DNA from 3 places in the Paraburkholderia dioscoreae genome. Region 3 is predicted to be linked to each of the others. Evidence: riboswitches for the same ligand, from Rfam matches in the RefSeq annotation. Region 3 holds a riboswitch; each other region holds the start of a gene.
The links. A riboswitch is a leader RNA that binds a small molecule or an ion and turns the genes downstream of it on or off. The one in region 3 is predicted to bind cobalamin.

Region 1 (5,014 bases), 440 kb from region 3:
ACGATAGCGCGCGCCACCGCCAGCGCATGCCGGCAGACGATATCGCCGAGGGGCACCTGTTGCGCACGCGCCAACGCAACCGCCTGCTGACTCGTATTGGCCGCGCGGATCGCCGCCTGAAGCGCGGTGTCGGCGCCGTATCCGGCCGCCCATTGCGCGAGCTGTTCGAGATCGATGCTCGAATTGCGGCTGTGCAGGTCGAGATGCCCCGCCGCCAGCTTGCTGAGTTTGCCGAAGCCGCCGCATATGCTCAGACGCTCGACCGGCGCGCGCTTCATATGCTTGAGCACCGCACCGACGAAGTCGCCCATTTCGATCAGCGCGATATCCGGCAGGCCGTAATGCGCACGCATTGCGTCTTCACTGGCGTTGCCGGTGCAGGCGGCCAGATGCGTGTAGCCGTTCGCGCGCGCGACGTCGATACCCTGATGGATCGACGCGATATACGCCGAGCACGAGAACGGCCGCACGATGCCGGTGGTGCCGAGAATCGACAGGCCGCCGAGAATGCCGAGGCGCGGGTTCATGGTTTTCAGCGCGAGCGCTTCGCCGCCTTCCACGCCGATCGTCACTTCGAATCCGCCGCCATACGCATGCTCGGCCGCGAGTTCGGCGAGGTGTTCGGTCATCATTCGGCGCGGTACCGGGTTGATCGCCGGTTCGCCAACCGGCAGCGTGAGTCCCGCGCGTGTCACCGTGCCGACGCCCGGCCCCGCGCGAAACGTCACACCCGGCACGGCGACGAGGCGCACGCGGGCGAATACCACCGCGCCGTGCGTGACGTCGGGATCGTCGCCGGCGTCCTTGATGGTGCCGGCTTCGGCGCTGCTATTGCTGCCGTTGTCGTTGTCGACCAGGCGGCAGAAGACCAGGCGCATCGGCACATGCTGGCCCTTGGGCAACACGATCTCCGCGACTTCGCTGGCCACCCCCGTGAGCAACAGACGCGCCGCCGCCAACGACGTCGCGGTGGCGCAACTGCCGGTCGTGTAGCCGCTACGCAGCGGCGCGGGTTGTTCGGGCGTTTCTTCGCGCATCAGGGTTCGTGCGGTGAGTCGGCAACGGCGGGGTTCGTGACACGCGCGGCAGCCGTGACACTCGTGCCGTTCGTGCCGTCAAGGGCTCCAGCAACATGCGCGGCCGAGTCTTCGGCCGGCTTCGTCACATCCAGCAGCGTGATCGGCAACGCCTGCCGCCACGTGTCGAAACCGCCGAGCGGTTGTGCATCGGCGAGCGCGATCCGCGTCAACGTACCGCCGTGCCGCTCGCGCCATGCGGCCAGCGCCGCTTCGCCTTGCAGCGTGACCGCGTTGGCAACCAGTCGCCCGCCCTCGCGCAGACTTGCCCAGCACACCTCCAGCACGCCCGGCACCGTCGCGCCGCCGCCGATGAACACCGCATCCGGCACCGGCAACCCCTGCAGCGCAGCCGGCGCGCGGCCCGCGACCAGTTGCAGACCCGGCACACCCAACGCATCGCGATTGTGTTCGATGAAACGCTGACGCTCGGCGTGTCCTTCAATAGCGATCGCGCGGCAAGTCGGATGCGCGCGCATCCACTCGATGCCGATCGAGCCGCTGCCCGCGCCCACGTCCCACAGCAGTTCGCCGGGCGCCGGCGCGAGGCGCGCAAGCGTGATCGCGCGCACATCGCGTTTGGTCAGTTGGCCGTCGTGGCGAAAGGCGTCGTCGGGCAAACCGCAGGTCAGCGGCAAACGTGGCGCGCCTTCGGTGGCGCGGCAATCGAGGGCGACCAGATTCAGCGCGGCCACCTCACCCGCCGACCACTGATCCGCGCGGCCGTCGATGCGCCGCTCCAACTCGCCGCCCAGATGTTCCAGCACGCTCATGCGGGTCGCTCCGAATCCGCGTGCGTTCAGCAATTCCGCGAGCGCCGCGGGCGTGTGCCCGTCCGCGCTCAACACGAACACGCGCGCGCCGTCGTGCAGATGCGCGTTCAGCGTGGGCAACGGGCGGCCCACCAGCGACACCGTCGCGACGTCCTGCAACGGCCAGCCGAGGCGCGCGGCCGCCAGCGACAACGACGACGGCGCGGGCAGCACCCGCAACTCTCCCGCCGGCAATTGCCGCGCGAGCGTCGCGCCCACGCCGAACAGCATCGGGTCGCCGCTCGCCAGCACGCACACCGCGCCGTTGCGCTCGGCCAGCAAAGGCGCAAGATCGAACGGACGCGGCCACGCGGCACGGCGCGCGGCGAGCCGCGCGGGCAACATCGCCAGATGGCGTTCGCCACCGTACACCACCGATGCTTCCAGCAAAGCACGCCGCGCGCGCCGCCCCAAGCCGGCGAAGCCGTCGTCGCCAATGCCCACCACCGTCAGCCAGGCCGGCATGCATCCATCCTCATTCTGTGTCTTCAAATAATGCGCTGTGCCGCGCCGATCAAAGCGCCCAGCCTCGTTGTGCTGTTCGAAAAAAGGCATAATACAGCCGCCGGTGCCCTTCGGGGCCGAAGAGGGAACACAGTGCCACTGTGGCTGCCCCCGCAACTGTATGCAGCGAGTCCGCCTGCGCTTCACGCCACTGGTTCGACCGGGAAGGCCGCAGCGGACCATGACCTGCCAGCCAGGAGACCTGCCGGCGAGACTGTTCGTGCCAGCCTACATCGGGCGGGGTGTACCGATGCCGCAGCCATGCCCGCCTCACGGCATGCTCGGGCCGTCGCGCGACGCTAAACCGGTGTCCGTCTTGAATCAAGCAACGCCCTCCACCGTTTTGTCCGACGCGGCCCCAACGCCGCGGCCTTCGGCGTGTCCGGGGCTGCTGCGCATCGTCGCCGCGCGCGACGGCGGGATTTGCCGCATCAAACTGCCCGGCGGTGAGTTGAGCACGGCGCAGGCGCGGGCAATCGCCGAGGCCAGCGCACGGCATGCGGCCGGGGTGATCGAGCTGACCAATCGTGCGAATGTGCAGGTGCGCGGGGTGAAGCGTGGCGAGGAAGCGGCGTTGATCGCGGCGCTCGTCGGTGCCGGTCTCGGGCCGACGTCGATCGCAGCCGACGACGTGCGCAACGTGATGATCAGCCCCGCCGCCGGACGCGATCCATCCGCCCTGCTCGACACCCGCCCGCTGTGCGCCGCTCTACTCGCGATGCTGCAAAGCGAAGCGCGTTTCGCGGCGCTATCGCCGAAATTCGCACTGCTGCTGGACGGTGGCGAACGGCTCGCGAGAGTAGATCATCCGCACGATCTCTGGCTGGCGGCGTCGCGAGAAGCGGACGGCGTGCGCTTCGTATTCGGCCTGGCAGGTTGTCCGCCTGCGAGTGCGAGTGCGGCTGCGTTTGCCGGCTCGCCAACGCAAAGCGAGTGCATCACGACGGCAGAGTCCCACGCAAACGGCACAGGCCCGTTAGCCGCGATACTCCCCTCGCAAGCTCCGGCTCTGGTACGCGCACTGCTGCTCACGTTCCTCGACCTCGCCGCAGCGGACGCCACACGCATGCGTCATCTGCTAACCCTGCATTCCGCCGACACCCTATTGCATCACGCTCAACAGTATGTCGATTTCCCGCTGACGCGAAACGTGTCGCCAGCCAACTGGCATCGCAGCACGCCAGCCGACGCCGGCCTGCGCCTCGGCGCTCACGCTCAACGTCAACCGGGAACCTGGCACGTAGGCGGCCAACCCGCTTCAGGCCGCCTCGACGCCGACACCCTGCACGCCCTCGCCGCGCTTTCGCAGCAGCACGGCGACGGCACGCTGCGCGTCACACCGTGGCAAAGCGTGCTGCTGCCCGATATCGCAACGCACGCCGTCCCGCCTGTGCTGTCCAGCCTGAACGCGCTCGATCTCGCCTGCGATTCCGCGCAAGCCATCACCCGTCTGATCGCGTGCGCGGGATCGAGCGGCTGCGCGAAAAGCCTCGCCGACACCAAGACCGACGCGCTGCGCCTCGCCCGACGCCTGCCGGCCGGCGTCGACGTGCATCTGAGCGGCTGCGCGCGCTCGTGCGCCGCCGCGCATTGCGCGCCGTACACGCTGCTGGCCGCGGCGCCCGGCCTTTACGACCTTTATCGACGCGATCGACACGACGGCCGGCCCGGTTTCGGCCAATGCGTCGCGCGCCAACTGACGATCGACCAGGCTGCCGACATGCTCGACCGCCTGGCCCGGAGTAACACCAATGCTTGATTACATTCGCGACGGTCAGGAGATCTATCGCCAATCTTTCGCGACGATCCGCGCGGAAGCCGACCTGTCGCGCATTCCCCCCGACCTCGAAAAACTCGCGGTGCGCGTGATCCACGCGTGCGGCATGGTCGATGTGATCGACGCTCTGCGGTTCTCCGAAGGCGCGGGCGCGGCCGGCCGCTCGGCGCTCGCGCAAGGTGCGCCGATCCTATGCGATGCCGGCATGGTCGCGCAGGGCATCACGCGTGCCCGGCTGCCGGCGAACAACGAAGTCATCTGCACGCTCGCGCATCGGGACGTGCCGTCGCTCGCGCGCGAACTCGGCAATACGCGCTCCGCGGCCGCGCTCGAATTGTGGCGGCCGCATCTGGCGGGCAGCGTCGTCGTGATCGGCAATGCGCCGACCGCACTGTTTCATCTCCTCGATATGCTGGACGCCGGTGCGCCCAAGCCGGCGTTGATACTCGGCTTTCCCGTGGGCTTTGTCGGCGCCGCCGAATCGAAAGCCATGCTTGCCGAAGATAGCCGCGGCGTGCCCTACGTGGTGGTACATGGCCGGCGCGGCGGCAGCGCGATGGCGGCGGCCGCCGTGAACGCGCTCGCAACGGAGGTCGAATAAATGACGGCGCAAGGACGTTTGTTCGGACTCGGCGTCGGCCCCGGCGATCCGGAACTCATCACGCTGAAAGCGCTGCGTTTGCTGAAGTCGGCAGCGGTCGTCGCGTACTTCGTCGCGAAGGGCAAGAAAGGCAACGCGTTCAGCATTATCGAGGCGCATTTGCACGACGCGCAGCAGCATCTGCCGCTCGTCTATCCCGTCACCACTGAAGCGCTCGAACCGCCGCTTTCATACGAAGCGATCA
Region 2 (5,014 bases), on a different replicon from region 3:
CGATACCTCCGCAATGCCCGCAATGCCGGGCTCGGGACAGCTCGAGTGATAGAACAGCACGCCGTCGCCGACCTGCATCATGTCGCGCATGAAATTGCGCGCCTGATAGTTGCGCACGCCGGTCCACGGCAACGTGCGATGCGGTGCGTTGGCGAGATGGTCGATGCTTGCTTCGTCCGGTTCGGACTTCATTAGCCAGTAGCGCATGAATCGAATTGAACGTAATTGAACGTTAAGGGTTTGAAGACGCGGAAGAAATCGGCGTACAAAAAACAGCGCACAAAGAAAAACGGCACCGAACCGAAGTCCGATGCCGTTCTAAATAAGGTCCCCGCCTTAGCCGCTAGGCCGGCATCCTGAACCGGGGGTTCAGAATTGGTCGCAGTTAGCAACACTTCGGGTACATCAGACAGAGTGACGCGCACACCCGTGCTACAAATTTCCGCAACCGTGCACATGGCATTGGTTCAAGGAATATATGACCTTGGCGAACCAGGCAGGGAAGCTAAACCGATGAAGCTAAATCACGAAAACTACCGATTGAACTCAAACGTTTGCAGAATCTTGCACGCCTTGTGCTCACGCACTCCGTTTGAATCCGCCGCCGATCTCAGGACCGGCCGCACTATAACACTGCTATTTACTGCATGCTGTACTGCTGAATCACAGTACCCAACTGTTCGTTCATTTGATGCATTGTACGCCGGATTTCCTCAGCAGGAAATGCTTCTCCGTGTCTCACGCTCGATTGCAGCTTAAGCAGTTCCGATGCCAGCGACAGCGCGGCCATGACAGCAATGCGATCCGTACCGCGCACGTTGCTGCTATTGCGGATCTTCGACATTTCGGCGTCGACGCGTGCAACCGCTTCAAGCAGCGCGCCTTCCGTTTCCGGCGAGCAGGCGAGGCGATAGGGCACGCCGAGAATCGATACTTCGATCTGCTTGGTGGTCATGCATTTTCTCCGTGGCGGGTCGCGTCGCTCTCGGCACCGGCTGCGACTTCATGCTGAGCGGGTTCGAGCAGATCGAGCTGGTTGTCCGGCTCGCTGTGCGCGCGGGCACGCGGCAACTTTTCGAGGATCGCATTCAGGCGCACCTGGGCGTCGTCGATCTTCGCCGACAGCGCGTCGCGTTCCGCCTGCAGCGCATTGCGTTCCTCGCGCAGCATTGCAAGTTCCGTGCGTGTAGCTTCGACGTCAGCACGCGATTGGGCGAGCTGCTCTTCGAGCGCGACTCGCGCTTCATTGTGGCGCTGGCTGATCGCGATCAGCTTGCCGATATTCTGTGAAAGTGTTTCGAGTTCGGTGAGCATGTGCTGCGTCCTCTAAAGACATCGCATTTTAGCGCGGAATGTCGCAGGTTCCGACAATTGTCTCGTTTCGAGACGTAACAACATCGCTTTGTGCAGGCTTTTTATCGACCATACGATGAAAAAGTACTCGTGCGTCGGACAATAACCTGCACTTGTCAGAACAGCGCGCCCGCGTGCCCTCGTTCTTGACGGACCCCGAGGCCGCTCCTACACTGGCCGCACTCTTGGTGCCCGCATGCGCTTTTCGACGGCGCACGCAGTTAAACGGGAAGCAGGGCGCGCCATTCGCCAGAACGCGCCAACCTGCGCTGCCCCCGCAACGGTAAGCGACCGCATTCGTCATGCAAGTCGATCCTGATCGCGCGTTGGAAGTTCAACTCGCGAGTGTGCCACTGCGCGTCACGCGTGGGAAGGCGGGATCGAGATGTCGCCAGCCCGGATACCGGCCAGAGGGAGAGGCACGTCACGCGCGAAAATGTTAAATACGCTGGCGCCTCGTTACGCATCGGCCTGCGGGGAAGCGGGCCGCGCACGCTACCCACAGGATCCTCGTCCCATGCTGTCTCCCATCGCTCGTGCGGTGTTGCTTGCCTTCGCGAGCCTGCCGATCGTTGTGCATGCGCAAGCTGCTTCTTCGTCCTCTTCTTCATCTGCTGCGGATTCATCGGCCACGGTGTTGTCCCCGGTGGTCGTTACGGCGGAGCGCGGGCCGCAAGCGCTGGCCGACACGATCCCGCAGACCGCATTGTTCGACCAGCAGGATATCGCCGACACCACCGCGACCGATTTGCCGGGCCTCCTGCAACTCGCGCCCGGCGCGCAAATCTCGCGTACAGGTGGCCCCGGTTCGACGACGAGCCTCTTCCTGCGCGGCGCGTCGTCGACGCAATCGCTGCTGCTGATCGACGGCGTGCGCGTCGATTCAGTGGGCCTGGGTTCGGCGCAACTCGCACAGATTCCGCTCGACCAGATCGATCACGTCGAGGTGGTGAACGGCAACGTGTCGGCGTTGTACGGGTCCGGTGCGATCGGCGGCGTGGTCCAGGTGTTCACGAAAGAAGGCGGCGACCATCCGCCGCGTTTCAATTTTTCGCTGGGCTACGGCAGCTATCACACGCAGACGCAGCAGGCGGGCGTGAACGGCGCATTGGATAAAGACGGCAATACGACCTTCAGCATTTCGCTCGCGAGGTCGAAGGACGACGGCTTCTCGTCGCTCAATCCGCGTGAGGCGCCCGCCGCCAATCCGAATGCGAACGGCTATCTGAACGAAAGCATCTCGGCTTCGCTGCGCCACAAGTTCAACGACAGATGGGATGCCGGCGCGAGCTACTTCCAGTCGAACGGCAACAACAGCTACGACAACGCGTACGGCGTGCCGACCGATCTGAACAACCTGTATAGCAAAGTGCGCCAGGTCTCGGTGTTCGCCAACGGCAAGCTCACCGACTGGTGGACGACGCACTTCATCGTCTCCGAAGGCGACGACCGCAGCGTGTCGAACACCAACGGTGTCTATAACGGCCGCTTCGATACCGACAATCGCCAGTACACATGGCAGAACGATTTCGCGCTGGCCGCGCAGCAGAAGTTGCAGGTCGGCTACGAGCATCTCGATCAGAGCCTCGACTCGGATACGTTCGCGGCGCCCGACCGGCATGTGGATTCGGGCTTCGTCGGCTATACGGGGCGCTTTGGGCGCAGCCAGATTCAGGCCAACGTGCGGCGCGACCAGTATTCCGATTTCGGCGGAGCGAACAGTTACTATCTCGGCTACGGCTTCGACATCACCGGCCATTGGAAGGTGAGCGCAAGCTACTCGGATTCGTTTCGCGCGCCGAGCTTCGACGATCTGTACTATCCGCTCAGCGGCAATCCGTCGATCCAGCCGGAGCGCAGCCATTCGATCGAAGCCGCGCTGCAGTACGCATCGAATGCGCTCGGCGTGATGCGTCTCACCGCATTCCAGACGCGCTATTCGAATCTGATCGACTACGAGCAGGTGACGCCCGGTATTTATCTAGCCGAGAATGTCGGCCATGCGAAGGTGCAGGGACTCGAGGGATCGTGGAGCGGGCATGTCGGCAAGACGGACGTGCGCGCCTCGGTGACGCTGCAAAACCCCGTCGATCTCGACAACGACGTCGACCTCGTGCGGCGCGCGCGGCGTTTCGGCTCGCTGACGGTGAACCGCAGTATCGCCGGGTGGCGCGTGGGCGGCGAGTGGATCGTGAGCGGCGCGCGCGACGACAGCAGCGGCAAGCTGGGCGGCTATGGCGTGGTGAATCTGTCGGCGCGCTACAACATCACGAGAGCCTGGTACGTGGCCGCCCAAATCCAGAATCTGTTGAACAAGGACTATGAAACGGCCTACTCGTATAACTCGCCGCGGCGCGGTGCGTATCTCACGGTTGGTTGGCAGCAGCAGTGACGGACCCGCGTCGTTGAGTTCGCGCGGATGAGCCTACCTACGAGCCGATCCATGAGCCGACAAGCGAGCCGCCACTCCGGTGCGATACCTGCAGCGCTGCGCGTGATGAGCGCGAAGCGCGCGGCCGCGATCTGGCTCGCGCTCGGTGTGATCGCGCTGGCGGTGCTGATGGCGTCGCTCGCGCTGGGCAGCGTATCGCTCGCGCCGCTGCGCGTGCTCGCGGCGCTGCTGCCCTCGCATGGGCCGTCTGCGGGCTCCGCCGATCTGACGGCCGAGATCGTTCGCACGCTGCGTTTGCCGCGCGCGCTGGCCGGCTTTGCTTGCGGCGCGTTGCTCGCGTTGGCCGGCGCGCTGCTGCAGGTGCTGTTGCGCAATCCGCTCGCCGAACCTTACGTGCTGGGTGTGTCGGGCGGCGCGGCGAGCTTCGCGCTCGTCGCGATGATCGCCGGTTGCGCCTGGTGGATCGTCGACGCGAGCGCCTTCGCCGGCGCCTTCGTGTCGATCCTGCTGGTGCTCGGCCTCGCGCGCCGCGAGTTGTGGCGCGGCGAGCCGCAGGACACGTCGCCGCGTTTGCTGCTGACCGGCGCGGTGATCGCCGCGGGCTGGGGCGCGCTCATCACCTTGCTGCTCAACCTCGCGCCCGACAACCGTCTGCGCGGCATGCTGTTCTGGCTGACGGGCGACCTCAACGGCGGCGCGATGCCGTGGACGGCGCTCGCCGCGCTCGTTGTCGTGCTGGTCGCGATCATGCCCGCCGCGCCGCGTCTGAACGTGCTGCTGCGTGGCGACGCCGCCGCGCAGGCGTTGGGCGTCGCGGTGATGCCGTTGCGCTTGCGGGTGTATCTGGTGGCTTCGCTGGCGGCGGCCGCGGCGGTGACGACGGCGGGCACCATCGGCTTCGTCGGGCTGGTTGTGCCGCATATGCTGCGGCTCGCGTTCGGCAACGATCAGCGCATGCTGCTGCCGGCCGCCGCGCTCGGCGGCGGTGTCGCGGTGATGGGCGCGGACCTGGTCGCGCGCACCGTGATCGCGCCGGCGCAGTTGCCGGTCGGCGCGATCACGTCGATCATCGGCGTGCCGGTGTTTCTGTGGATGCTATTGCGCAGGCGCCGATGATGCCGACCTTCGATACCGCCCAGGCCGTCCTCAGCGCGCAACGTCTGACCTTGCGTGCCGGCGCGCGCACCTTGCTCGGCGCTTTCACGCATACGTTCTACGAAGGCGAGATCTGGTGCGTGGCCGGACCGAATGGCGCGGGCAAGACGACAT
Region 3 (5,014 bases):
TGTCGATCTGCTGCATGCCGAGCGCGGTGAAGCGCGTTTGCATTGTCGCGTGGCCGGGCAGCAGGCCGAGCATCGGCGTGCTCACGCCTTGCGTGTCGGTGAGCCGGTCGAGCAGATAGAGCATGCCGCCGCATTCGGCGACGAGCGGCTTGCCGGCGCTCGCGTGCGCACGAATGCCGGCGGCGCTGCGGGTGTTGGCCGCGAGCGCCGCGGCGTGCAGTTCGGGGTAGCCGCCTGGCAGATACAGCGCGTCGGCGTGTTCGGGCGGGGCTTCGTCGGCGAGCGGCGAGAAGTAGCCGATCCGCGCGCCAAGGGATTCCAGCAGCGCGACGTTGGCCGGATAGATGAACGAGAACGCGGCGTCGCGCGCGATGGCGATCGTTTTGCCTTCCAGCAGGCGCGGCAAGCTCTGCCGGGCTGGCATGCCGAATTCGACCGGCGGCGGCAGTTCGCAGAGCGCGGTGCCGCCGAGCGTGTCGGCGACGTGATCGAGACGCGCGTCGAGGTCGTCGATTTCGTCTGCCTGGTGCAAGCCCAGGTGACGATCGGGCAACCCGATTTCGTCGCCGGCGGCAATGTGCCCGCACCAGCGCAGTCCCGGCGGCAACGCTTCCTGAAGCATCTGCGCATGTCGCGTGGAGCCGACGCGATTGGCGAGCACGCCGTAAAACGGCACCTGCGGCCGGAATTGCGCGAGACCGAAAGCGACCGCGCCGAAGGTCTGCGCCATCGCCTTCGCTGAAATCACCGCGAGCACCGGCACGCCGAACGTGGTGGCGAGATCGGCGCTGCTCGGCGTGCCGTCGAACAGGCCCATTACGCCTTCGATCAGGATCAGATCGGCTTGCGCCGCCGCTTGCGCGAGCAGCGTGCGGCAGGCGGCTTCGCCCACCATCCACAGATCGAGCGAGAAGACGGGCGCGCCGCTTGCGCGCGCCAGAATCATCGGATCGAGAAAGTCCGGTCCGGTCTTGAAGACGCGCACGCGTCGCCCCAGCCGCCGGTGATAGCGCGCCAGACCCGCGGTGATCGTGGTCTTGCCCTGGCCGGATGCGGGCGCGCTGATAAAGAGGGCGGGGCACGCTCCAAGGGACGTCTCCTCGGGAGACGCTTCGGGGGACGTGCCCTTGGGAGGCGCGGACATGCGTCAGAACTCCACGCCGCGCTGCGCTTTCACGCCCTGCTCGCGATACGGATGCTTGACGATGCGCATTTCGGTGACGAGATCGGCGGCTTCGATCAGCGCATCAGGCGCGTGACGGCCGGTCACCACCACATGCAGCATTGGCGCGCGTGCGGTGAGCACCGACAGGACTTCGTCGAGCGGCAGATATTCGTACTTGAGCACCGTGTTCAGTTCGTCGAGGATCACCATCTGGTAGTCGCCGCTTTCGATCATGCGGCGCGCTTCGTCCCAGCCTTTGCGCGCCGTCGCGATGTCGGCGTCGCGGTTCTGCGTGTTCCAGGTGTAGCCGTCGCCCATCGTGACGAAATCGCAGTTGGCGATCGCGCCGAGAAAGTCGCGCTCTGACGTGTGCAGCGCGCCCTTGATGAACTGCACGACGCCGAGGCGCATGCCGTGACCCAGCACGCGCACGGCCATGCCGAACGCGGCGGTGGTTTTGCCCTTGCCCGTGCCGGTATTGACGATCAGCAGACCTTTTTCGACCGTGGCGTTGGCCTGCTTTTTCTCATGGCCCTCGCGTCGGCGCTCGGTCATGCGTTGATGCGATTCGGGATCGGTCTTCATGGCAGGTTCTGTTCCTGAGTGTCGTTGTTAGGGTGGTCGCGTTCAGCGTGGGCGGCGCTCGAGGCGATCGCCACGGTAACGCCGGCATGGACGGTTTTGCGCACGAGAAGCCGTGCTCGATGCGCATGAAAAGCGGCGGTTTCGCCGCGTCTGGTCGTTGCTGCAAGCAAGGCGCACGGCTCGCAGACGCCGTCCACGCCGAGATGCTCGCGCACCGCGCTTGACGGCTCCGCTATGGGCAGCGCCGCGATCTGCTCACTGCTGAAGAATGTCAGCGGCAGTGCATGGCGAGCGCAGAATTCGAGCAGGCCGGCTTCGTGGGCTTTGGTATCGATCGAGGCCACGGTGGCGATTTCGTCGAAGGAATGCGGGCCGAGCGCGGCGCGCACCGCTGCTTCGATCTGCCCAGCCGCGCTGTGCAAGCGACAACCAATGCCTACGCTCAGCGTTTTCATGGTACGTCTCCGTTCGCCGGCAACGTTGCAGTCTTGGCATACGCAGCGTCGCGCGCCAACGCGAGCGACGCCACACCGCCAATTACCACGATCGCCGGCGAGCCGAGTCCCGCACGCGAGACGCGCCCGGCAAACTCACCGAGCCGCGCGAGCACATGGCGTTGCTCGGGACGGGTCGCCGATTCGATCGCCGCGCACGGCATTTCGGCGCTCATGCCGGCCGCGAGCAACGCGTCGACGATTTCGCTCAGGCGCCGCATGCCCATGTAGATCACGAGTGTCATGCGCGTGGCCACCAGCGCGGCCCAGTCCGGCTCAGCGCTGCCCGCGCCGTGCCCGGTGACGAACACCACGCCTTGCGCGTGGTCGCGATGCGTGACCGGAATGCCGATTGCCGCAGGTGCCGCGATTCCCGCCGTAATGCCGTTGATGACTTCCACCTCGATGCCCGCCGCATGCAGCGCCTGCTGTTCTTCGCCGCCCCGGCCGAACACGAACGGATCGCCGCCTTTCAGGCGCGCGACGCTGCGCCCGGCCCGCACGTGCTCGAGCAATTGCGCGACGATGCCTTCCTGCGGTGTGGACGGATGTCCGCCGCGTTTGCCGACATGGACGACGCGTGCGTCGGCGCGCGCGAACTGGAGTACGTCGGGATTCACCAGATCGTCGACCAGCACTACATCGGCTTGTGCCAATGCACGGGTGGCCTTGAGCGTCATGAGTTCGACGTCGCCGGGACCGGCGCCGATCAGCCAGGCGCGGGTCATCGCGACGTGCATGGCGGGCGCCATGTAGTGACGAGCGGATCAGGGGCAGGCGCGAACGAGCACCGGAGAGCGGACTTTTGGGGCATGCACTGCTACGGATTCAGGCACGGCGCAATGCGCGGCTCGCAACGGTTCCTCCGGGAACCCGCATACGGACGCACCACGTCGTGCTTCAGCGCCTTCACATCCGTCCCTCGCGGATTCCGGCGGCCGGCGGCGCGATGTTGCCCTGAGGTTCGCCGCCTCCGCGTCTGGCCGGTATCCGGGCTGGCGGCCTCATGCGCTTTGCCTTCCCGTCCGCATTCGCTGGAATGTGCAGGACAGTGGCATCGAAAAAAACGCATGCGCGGCGCAAGACAACTCAACATTGCGCCGCAGGTCGCTTACCGTTGCGGGGACAGCACAGGTTGAGCGCATGAAGCGCGGCCTGTTTCCCGTTTAACTGCACACGCGAATGCATGTGCGGGCACCAAACGCGCGCATACGATAGCACATGGCGTCCCGTCCGATAAGCGCTTGCGGCCGGCGTTTTCTTGACTGCCGCGGGCTGCGGGCCTACACTCGCACGCACTTTGGTGCTCGCATGCGCGCTCGTGCGCATGCAGTTAAACGGGAAACAGGGTGCCCGCCTGTCATGGAACGGGTCAACCTGTGCTGCCCCCGCAACGGTAAGCGAAATGTGGTGCTAAGGTCAGTTCTTTAGCGCCGCGGAGCCGGCTTCGATGTCCACGCGCAAGGCCGCGTAGACATATCACCACTGGGCGAGAAATCACTCGCCCGGGAAGGGGAAGCGGCGCTTTCGCCAGCCCGGATACCGGCCAGATACGAAGGACGAACACCGCGGGGATGCGGTAGCGCGTTCATGACCTCACTTCCGCTTTCTGTTTTTGTTGTCGCGGCAACCCGTCGTTCGTCCCCGTGTTGTGTTGTCGTCCTGGCTCGCTGGACTTACGCGCCGTTTACCCGGCTCATGCGGACAGACACACAAACGCCCGGCGTGCACGTGCAACTCCTACGGATGGACCTCACGATGCAAACTCAAATGCGCAAGATCCCCGTCACCATCGTCACAGGCTTTCTCGGCAGCGGCAAGACCACGCTGCTGCGGCATATTCTTCAGCATGCGGGCGGCAAGCGCATTGCGGTGATCGTCAACGAGTTCGGCGAGCTGGGCATCGACGGGGAAATTCTCAAGGGTTGCGGAATCGGTTGCGATGAAAACGGCGTCGAAACCGAAGGCCAGTTGTATGAACTGGCAAACGGGTGTTTGTGCTGCACCGTGCAGGAAGAGTTTTTTCCGGTGATGGAGAAACTGGTCGAGCGCCGCGATCAGATCGATCACGTGCTGATCGAAACGTCGGGTCTCGCGTTGCCGAAGCCGCTGGTGCAGGCGTTCAACTGGCCGCAGATCAAGAACAGTTTTACCGTGGACGCCGTGGTCACCGTGGTGGACGGACCGGCTGCGGCGAGCGGCCAGTTCGCCGACAATCCGCTTGCCGTGGATGCGCAACGCAAGGCCGATCCGAATCTCGATCACGAATCGCCGTTGCACGAGTTGTTCGAGGATCAGTTGTCCGCCGCCGATCTGGTGATTCTGAACAAAACGGATTTGCTCGACGACGCGCAGCAAAGCGCGGTCGAACTTTCGATCCGGGAAGAAATTCCGCCGCAAGTGAAGATCGTGCGCGCGCAGATGGGCCAGCTCGATCTGCACGCGTTGCTGGGCCTCGAAGCGGCTTCGGAAGATACGATCCACCTGCGCCACGATCACCACGGTTCCGCCGAGGACGCCGACCACCACCACGACGAATTCGATTCGGTGGTCGTGCACGCGAATGCACCGTCGCGCGAGGCGGTGATCGCCGCGCTGCAAGGGCTCGTCGAAACGAACACGATCTACCGCGTCAAAGGTTTCGCGGCGCTGCCGGGCGCGGCGATGCGCCTGGTGATTCAGGGCGTGGGCCGCCGCTTCGACAGCTATTTCGATCGACGCTGGCAGGCCGGTGAAAGCGGCCCGAGCCGCTTCGTGCTGATTGGCGAGG

Region 1: another riboswitch for cobalamin. It lies ahead of cobG (precorrin-3B synthase); the one in region 3 lies ahead of cobW (cobalamin biosynthesis protein CobW).
Region 2: another riboswitch for cobalamin. It lies ahead of PDMSB3_RS04115 (TonB-dependent receptor domain-containing protein); the one in region 3 lies ahead of cobW (cobalamin biosynthesis protein CobW).

Annotation. Positions count from the first base shown of each region.
Region 1 covers NZ_LR699554.1:1,916,625-1,921,638, forward strand. Annotated here, with positions in the region: gene PDMSB3_RS28800 (cobalt-precorrin-5B (C(1))-methyltransferase) at 1-1,037, opposite strand, end outside; gene PDMSB3_RS28805 (bifunctional cobalt-precorrin-7 (C(5))-methyltransferase/cobalt-precorrin-6B (C(15))-methyltransferase) at 1,037-2,353, opposite strand; cobalamin riboswitch at 2,438-2,616, shown strand; gene cobG (precorrin-3B synthase) at 2,670-4,151, shown strand; gene PDMSB3_RS28815 (precorrin-8X methylmutase) at 4,144-4,770, shown strand; gene PDMSB3_RS28820 (precorrin-2 C(20)-methyltransferase) at 4,771-5,014, shown strand, end outside.
Region 2 covers NZ_LR699553.1:907,144-912,157, forward strand. Annotated here, with positions in the region: gene PDMSB3_RS04095 (EVE domain-containing protein) at 1-207, opposite strand, end outside; RNA gene ssrS (6S RNA) at 325-506, opposite strand; gene PDMSB3_RS04105 (cell division protein ZapA) at 641-955, opposite strand; gene PDMSB3_RS04110 (ATPase) at 952-1,314, opposite strand; cobalamin riboswitch at 1,523-1,780, shown strand; gene PDMSB3_RS04115 (TonB-dependent receptor domain-containing protein) at 1,871-3,745, shown strand; gene PDMSB3_RS04120 (FecCD family ABC transporter permease) at 3,797-4,861, shown strand; gene PDMSB3_RS04125 (ABC transporter ATP-binding protein) at 4,858-5,014, shown strand, end outside.
Region 3 covers NZ_LR699554.1:1,476,706-1,481,719, forward strand. Annotated here, with positions in the region: gene PDMSB3_RS26825 (cobyrinate a,c-diamide synthase) at 1-1,144, opposite strand, end outside; gene cobO (cob(I)yrinic acid a,c-diamide adenosyltransferase) at 1,148-1,750, opposite strand; gene PDMSB3_RS26835 (cobalamin biosynthesis protein) at 1,747-2,205, opposite strand; gene cobA (uroporphyrinogen-III C-methyltransferase) at 2,202-2,972, opposite strand; cobalamin riboswitch at 3,209-3,461, opposite strand; cobalamin riboswitch at 3,529-3,809, shown strand; gene cobW (cobalamin biosynthesis protein CobW) at 4,003-5,014, shown strand, end outside.